DNA from 2 places in the Sporacetigenium sp. TC11 genome. Region 2 is predicted to be linked to the other one. Evidence: riboswitches for the same ligand, from Rfam matches in the RefSeq annotation. Region 2 holds a riboswitch; the other holds the start of a gene.

The links. A riboswitch is a leader RNA that binds a small molecule or an ion and turns the genes downstream of it on or off. The one in region 2 is predicted to bind FMN.
Region 1: another riboswitch for FMN. It lies ahead of ribD (bifunctional diaminohydroxyphosphoribosylaminopyrimidine deaminase/5-amino-6-(5-phosphoribosylamino)uracil reductase RibD); the one in region 2 lies ahead of ACUSRV_RS13575 (ECF transporter S component).

Annotation. Positions count from the first base shown of each region.
Region 1 covers NZ_JBYVNY010000001.1:56,217-59,961, reverse strand. Annotated here, with positions in the region: gene hutG (formimidoylglutamase) at 1-493, shown strand, start outside; gene nhaA (Na+/H+ antiporter NhaA) at 741-1,868, shown strand; FMN riboswitch at 1,934-2,047, shown strand; gene ribD (bifunctional diaminohydroxyphosphoribosylaminopyrimidine deaminase/5-amino-6-(5-phosphoribosylamino)uracil reductase RibD) at 2,224-3,330, shown strand; gene ACUSRV_RS00275 (riboflavin synthase) at 3,334-3,745, shown strand, end outside.
Region 2 covers NZ_JBYVNY010000010.1:69,459-73,203, forward strand. Annotated here, with positions in the region: gene rimI (ribosomal protein S18-alanine N-acetyltransferase) at 1-27, opposite strand, end outside; gene tsaB (tRNA (adenosine(37)-N6)-threonylcarbamoyltransferase complex dimerization subunit type 1 TsaB) at 17-736, opposite strand; gene tsaE (tRNA (adenosine(37)-N6)-threonylcarbamoyltransferase complex ATPase subunit type 1 TsaE) at 736-1,188, opposite strand; gene ACUSRV_RS13575 (ECF transporter S component) at 1,296-1,910, opposite strand; FMN riboswitch at 2,021-2,137, opposite strand; gene ACUSRV_RS13580 (amidohydrolase) at 2,198-3,358, opposite strand; gene ACUSRV_RS13585 (Tex family protein) at 3,423-3,745, opposite strand, start outside.

The sequences.
Region 1 (3,745 bases), on a different contig from region 2:
TCCAAATGGTGGGACATCAGGAACTATGTTTAGACAAATAGCAGATATATGCAAATATAGAGATATAGATTACTCTTATCTTTGCGTTGGAATACAAAAACGTGGCAATACAGTTGAGTTATTTAAAACTGCAGATAAGCTTGGAGTTAAATATATATGGGCAAAAGATATTGCAGATAGCGGGCATTGGAATGTAATAGATAAGATAGATGACTTTATGAAATCAAAGGATCATATTTATATGACAATATGTACTGATGTATTTTCATCAGCTTTTGCGCCTGGTGTAAGTGCACCACAACCCTTAGGGTTAGATCCAGAAAGAGTATTAAAACTTATTAAATATATCTTAAAATCTAATAAAACAATAAGTTTTGACATAGCTGAAGTATCACCGAGATTTGATCAAGATAATACTACTGCAAATTTGGCTTCTACTTTAATTTTTTCTGTAGTTAATACAATAGCTAAAGTTCATAACTTAGATATTTAAAAATTCGCTACGCTCATAGTGCCAATGAGCAGGTCCCTTGCTAAAAAAGTCCTAGAATACATTGTATTCTAGGACTTTTTACAAGTTATAGAGAGATGAAACTCGGATTATATGATGTGTTCAATTTACATGAGTTTTTGTCACACTACACCCCTATTATGTATTATTTATATAGAATAGTCATAGTACATGTTTACATAACATTATATATTAATATACATCAATTATTAACAAATGGGGTGGTACTATGAGGTGTTTGCCGGGAATATTACTAGTTATATCTAGTTTAATTGCGTTGATTATAGCTAATAGTCCATTAGGATATTTTCATAACTATTTTTTTGATGAAATAAAAGTATTTAATAATTTTACTATAAAGATGATTGTCGATGATTTTTTAATGGCAATATTTTTCCTAGGGGTGTCTCTAGAAATAAAAAAAGAGCTATTATGTGGAAACTTATCTAGCTTTAAAAAAGCATCGTTCCCAATTATAGCTGCTATAGGAGGGGTATTAGTACCAGCAATAATATTTATATTATTTAACAAAGGTACTGCTTATATAGAAGGGTTAGGTATACCAATAGCAACTGATATAGCTTTTGCAGTAGGAATATTTATGCTACTAGAAAATAGATTAAATCACAGACTCAAAATATTTTTATTATCACTAGCAGTTGTAGATGATTTAATTTCGATAATAGTTATAGCTGTTGTTTATCCCTCTAATATAAGTTATATATATATTACAATTGCCATTTTAATTACAGCCATAATATATGTTATAAATAAGGTATTTAAAGTTAAAAAGACATATATCTATATGATTCTAGGATTAATCCTTTGGTATTTGGTACATAAGAGTGGAGTACATTCAACTATTAGTGGAGTATTATTAGGATTAGCTATGCCAATAAAACGCGATTTGGATCATAGTATATCAAATTTATCAAACTATTTTATACTACCATTATTCGCTTTTGCAAATACGGCTATAAGATTAAATACAAATATTGATTTTGATAAAGGTAGTACTTTGATTCAAGGGATTATTTGTGGATTAGTTATAGGGAAGCCCCTAGGGATAATGTTATTTACTTACATAGCAACAAAGCTCCACATAACACAAAAGCCTAAAAATACAAGTTGGCTATCAATATTTAATGTAGCTGTACTTGCTAGCATAGGATTTACAATGTCTATTTTTGTAGCTGAAATAGCTTTTAGTAATTCTGATAATATAATAGATATAGCTAAAATATCAATTTTAATTTCTTTAGTGATATCAGTCGGTATATCTTATGTAATAACATTTGCTGTGGATTTATTAAAAAAATCATTGAGTCTAAGTTATATTATAAAAAGTGGTAAATAAAAAATTGTTAAATATATAATTGACAAGATCTTTTAGCGGTGTTATCATGAAATCAAGAAAAGTAAATAAATCTTCAGGGCGGGGTGTAATTCCCCACCGGCGGTAAAGCCCGCGAGCCGAAAGGCTGACTTGGTTAGATTCCAAGGCCGACAGTAAAGTCTGGATGAAAGAAGATTATAATATATGTACGAATGTTATAACTCCAAAATTTGGGATTATAGTATTAGATATGGTTTATTTGTGCATAATAAAGCCCTGAGAATACATTCTCAGGGCTTATTTTAATTACATGGAAATAATATTTCAAACATATAAACTTAAGCAATGCGAGTTTTTTAATTACATAAAAACTGGAGTGGTTATATTGGATATTAAGTATATGAAAAGAGCTTTAGAATTAGCACAAAAAGGAATAGGATATACAAGCCCAAATCCACTAGTAGGAGCCTTAATAGTAAAAAATGGAAAAGTAATTGGAGAAGGATATCATGAAGTTTACGGTAGTAATCATGCTGAGATAAATGCATTTAAAAATGCAACAGAAGATGTTAAAGGTGCTACTATGTATGTTACCCTAGAACCTTGTTCTCACTATGGCAAAACGCCTCCATGTGCAAATGCAATAGTAGAAAAAGGAATAAAGAAGGTAGTAATAGGTTTAAAAGACCCAAACCCACTAGTTTCAGGAAAAGGAATACAAATTCTAAAAGACAATGGGATAGAAGTAGTTAGTGGAGTGCTAGAAGAAGAAGGAAGAAAATTAAATGAAATATTCTTAAAGTATATAACTACAAAACTTCCATTTTGTATTATGAAAACTGCTATGACATTAGATGGAAAAATCGCAGCATACACTGGGGATTCCAAATGGATAACAGGAGAATTGTCAAGGAAATACGTACATAAATTAAGGCATAGAGTGTCAGGTATTATGGTAGGAATAGGAACAATACTTAAGGATGATCCATTTTTAAATACAAGACTAGAAAATGGTGAAGGAAAAGATCCCATAAGAATAATTGTAGATAGTAAGCTGAGAATTCCACTACAAGCAAACGTTTTAAATCTTAAATCCGATGCAAAAACAATTATAGCAACTACTCAAAATGCTGATAAGGATAAGTTAAAAGATTTAGAAGGAAAAGGAGCAGAAGTAATTATTACTTCATCTAGTGATAAAGTTGACTTGGTATTTTTAATGAAAGCACTTGGAGAGAAAAAAATTGATAGTGTTCTTTTAGAAGGTGGAAGTGAGCTAAATTACTCTGCACTTAATGAGGGAATTGTAGATAAAGTAAATTCTTTTATTGCACCTAAGATAATAGGAGGAAGTAATTCAAAAACTCCAGTTGGTGGAATAGGAAAATCATATATGAAAGATGCTATAAATCTTAAGGATATAAATATTCATGCCTTTGGAGATGACATAATGATAGAAGGCTATATAAGAAAGGAGGAATAAGACGTGTTTACAGGGTTAGTAGAAGAAATTGGAAAGATTGAATCTATTATTAAATCTGAGAAATCAGCCAAAATAATAATTAAAGCTAATAAAGTACTTAAGGAAGTAATGCTAGGAGATAGTATAGCTACTAATGGGGTTTGTCTTACAGTAACATCATTTGAAAGCGGGAAATTTACTGTTGATGTTATGGCAGAAACTATTAGAAGAAGTAATCTAAAAGGCCTTTCTCCTGGAGATGAAGTTAATCTAGAAAGGGCCTTGAGATTAGGTGATAGACTAGGGGGCCATATAGTAAGTGGACATATTGATGGTACAGGGATTATTAGGAGCTATGAAAAAGAAGATAATGCAATATGGGTTTCTATTTCTGCATCACATGAAATATTAAAATATATAGTTCAAAAAGGATCTA
Region 2 (3,745 bases):
ATCTCTTATTATTAAGTTATTGTTCATTCTTCTGTATCCTCATCATTTTTTCATCATATTGAACTTCAGCTTGAGATTTTCTTATATACATTGGATTTATAGTATAGCAATTATGAACGTCTATATTTCTATTGTATTTATCAATAGCTAATTCACATAAGCTACTTGCTCTAGATATATTGTGAGATTTAGGTGATATATTTATATTTTTAATATTTTCAAGATTTTCTTTATATAAATTTATAGCTTCTCCTAATAAAATTACTTCTTCAGCTCCATTTTTTATATTTTCTACTAGTTCATCTATTGATACTACATTTATATCATCTATTGATATTAATTTATTGTCTTCCCATGTATACTTACTAGTATATACTTGATTTCTTTGGGCATCTATTATAGGAGATATAGTGAACTTAGATAAATTCATATTAAATGCCATGGATTCTAATGAGTTTACTCCAACAATAGGTATATCCCTAACATGTGCTATGGCCTTTGCTGTCGCCATCCCTATTCTAAGCCCTGTAAACGATCCTGGACCTATACATACACCTATTAAATCTATCTCATCTATTTTAACATCGCTTTCATTAAACATCTCTTCTATCATCGGCATAAGTTTTTGAGAATGAGTTTTCTTAGTATTTATAGTGTATTCTGCTATTAATTTTTCATTGTCCATTATAGCGATACTAGCAGTTTGTGAAGATGTATCTATGCCTAATACTTTCATTAAATCAACAACTCCTTAATAATTTCTTCGTATTTTTCTCCTTTTGGGTTTAATATCATTTCTCGCCCATTTTCTTTGTATTTAAGGTCTATATATAAATATTCATCAGGAAGTATATCCTCAATTAAATTTGCCCATTCTATTATACAAACTCCATCTGAGTTTATGTACTCATCAAATCCTATATCGTACATTTCATCACTACTTCCTATTCTATATACATCAAAGTGGTATAGAGGTACTCTACCTTCATATTCGTTTACTATTGTAAATGTAGGACTAGTTATATAATCATCGACTTCTAATCCTTTAGCTATACTCTGTGTCAAAGTAGTTTTTCCTGCTCCTAAATCTCCTATTAAGCATAAAATACTTTTTTTATCTAGTAATTTCCCTAATTTATATCCTATATCTTTTGTCTTTTCTTCATTTTCTAAATATATTTTCACCATTCAACCATCTCCATTATAAAGATTAACTATACTATTATATTATAACCAACTATTTTAATAAAGCTTTGCAAAATAAAAAAAGCGCTTTAAGCGCTTTTTTATCTTTTTTATCCTTTTTTCAATATAGGTTCTACTTTCTTATATATTAATACTATTATTATTGACATTAAAATTCCCTTTATTATATTAAAAGGTGATACCATCCATAGTATATAAGTAGGTAAATCTACAATCTTAGGATTTAATGCACTTCCCATACCTATTATAGCTTCCATTGGCATAAAGTTTGTATAGAATGGTATTAGTATATAGTAATTAGCTAATGCCCCTACTGCAGTCATAAATATAGTACCTAGTATAAGAGCTATTATAGACCCTTTTAACTCTTTTTTTCTTCTATATATAACTGATGTTACTAATACAAATGAACCACCAATTAAAAAGTTAGCTAGTTCTCCTACTCCACCTGTTTGAGTATTTGTTAAAGCTTGTAATATATTTTTTATAAGTTCAATTGTTATTCCAGCAACAGGTCCTAATGCCATACCGCCTAATATAGCAGGAACGTCTGATATATCTATCTTTAAAAAGTCTGGGAAAAGTGCTGGTATTGGGAATTGTAGAAACATAAGAACATAACATATCGATGATAGTATAGCTACTTTAACTAAAGTTGATGTTGAAAAATATCCAGTTTTATATTGTTTTGTTATTTCTTGCATTGTGAATACCTCCTAAATAAATTTTTGATTAGAAAATAAATAAGTCCGAAGATAAATCTTCAGACTTTTGTTCACAATGAATATAAATACATAATAAATATAATTATGCACTTAATCTTCTTTCATCCAGACTTTACTGTCGGCCTTGGAATTTAACCAAGTCAGCTACATAGTAGCTCGCGGGCTATACCGCCGGTCGGGAATTTCACCCCGCCCTGAAGATTTATCTTTTATTTAATTTTTTCTTGTTATAATTATATTTTATACTGAATAAAACTATTCGTCAATTATAATTTTTTATATACAACTTTTCCATCTATTAATGTATATTCTACATAACTTTGAACATCTAAAGGTTCATTATCCCATATAACTATATCCGCATCTTTTCCCACTTCTATAGACCCTACTCTATCTTCTATTCCCAAAACCTTTGCAGGATTTATAGTTATAGATTCTATAGCCTTTTCTTTTTTCATACCATGTTTTATAGCAATGGCAGCACATAGTGGCAAGTACTGAATAGGTATAACTGGGTGGTCTGTCATTAAACATACATCAAGTCCAGCATTAGATAGTATCCCGGCAGTATCAAAGGTTAAATTTCTTAGTTCTATCTTTGACCTTTCAGATAAACTTGGCCCTACTATAACAGGATATCCTTCTTCAACTAGTTCATCTACTATAAGGTGTCCTTCAGTACAATGGTCTAATGATAATCTTATATTAAATTCCTTTGCTATTCTTATAGCTGTAAACATATCGTCTGCTCTATGGGCATGTACTTTAAAAGGTATTTCTCTTCTAAGCACAGGCAATAGCGATTCCATCTTTATATCGTATTCTGGCTTTTCATTGTCTTCATCTTCTTCTTGAGCAACAATATCTTCTAAGTACTCTTCTGCCTTTTTAAGTGTTTCTCTTAAAAGTGCAGCTATAGCCATTCTAGTTTGAGGCATTTTGTCATCTTTTCCATATACATTCTTTGGATTTTCACCAAAAGCTATTTTAGAAGCAACAGGGTTTTTTATAATCATTTTATCTATTCTCTTACCATGAGTTTTTATAGCTATACATTGCCCTCCCATGACATTTGCACTTCCGGGAGTAGTACATGCAGATGTTATTCCTCCAGATACAGCTTCTGCAAAAGTTCTATCCATAGGATTTACTCCATCTATGGGATTTAAATGTGGAGTTATTGGATCTGTTTCTTCGTTTCCATCTGCCCCTTCAAAGCCCATACCATCTTCCCATAAACCTAAGTGTGTATGAGCATCTATAAATCCAGGATATATATACTTTCCTGTAGCATCTATAACTTCAACATCTAGTGGGACTACTATATCCTTTCCAATTTCAACTATCTTTCCATTTTCTATAAGAATATCTCCCTCTATAACTCCATTAGTCACAGTATTAATAATACCATTTTTTATGAATAACATTATACTTCCTCCTGATTTAACTATACATACTCCTTATTATAACATAAATACATTCTTTATTATTTTATATAGACTTCATAGATAAAGATACACGTTGTTTACTTAAATCTACAGATATTACTTTAATATCTACAGTATCTCCTATAGATACTATATCCATAGGATTTTTTACAAACTTATCACTCATCTCTGATTTATGAACTAATCCATCATTTTTAATTCCTATATCTATAAAAGCGCCGAAATCTACAACATTTCTAACTGTTCCTTTAAGTATCATGCCTGGTTTTATATCCTCTATTTTTAATACATCACTTCTAAATATAGGCTTCATACCTTCTTCTCTAGGGTCTCTACCTGGTTTTTTAATCTCATTTATGATATCTT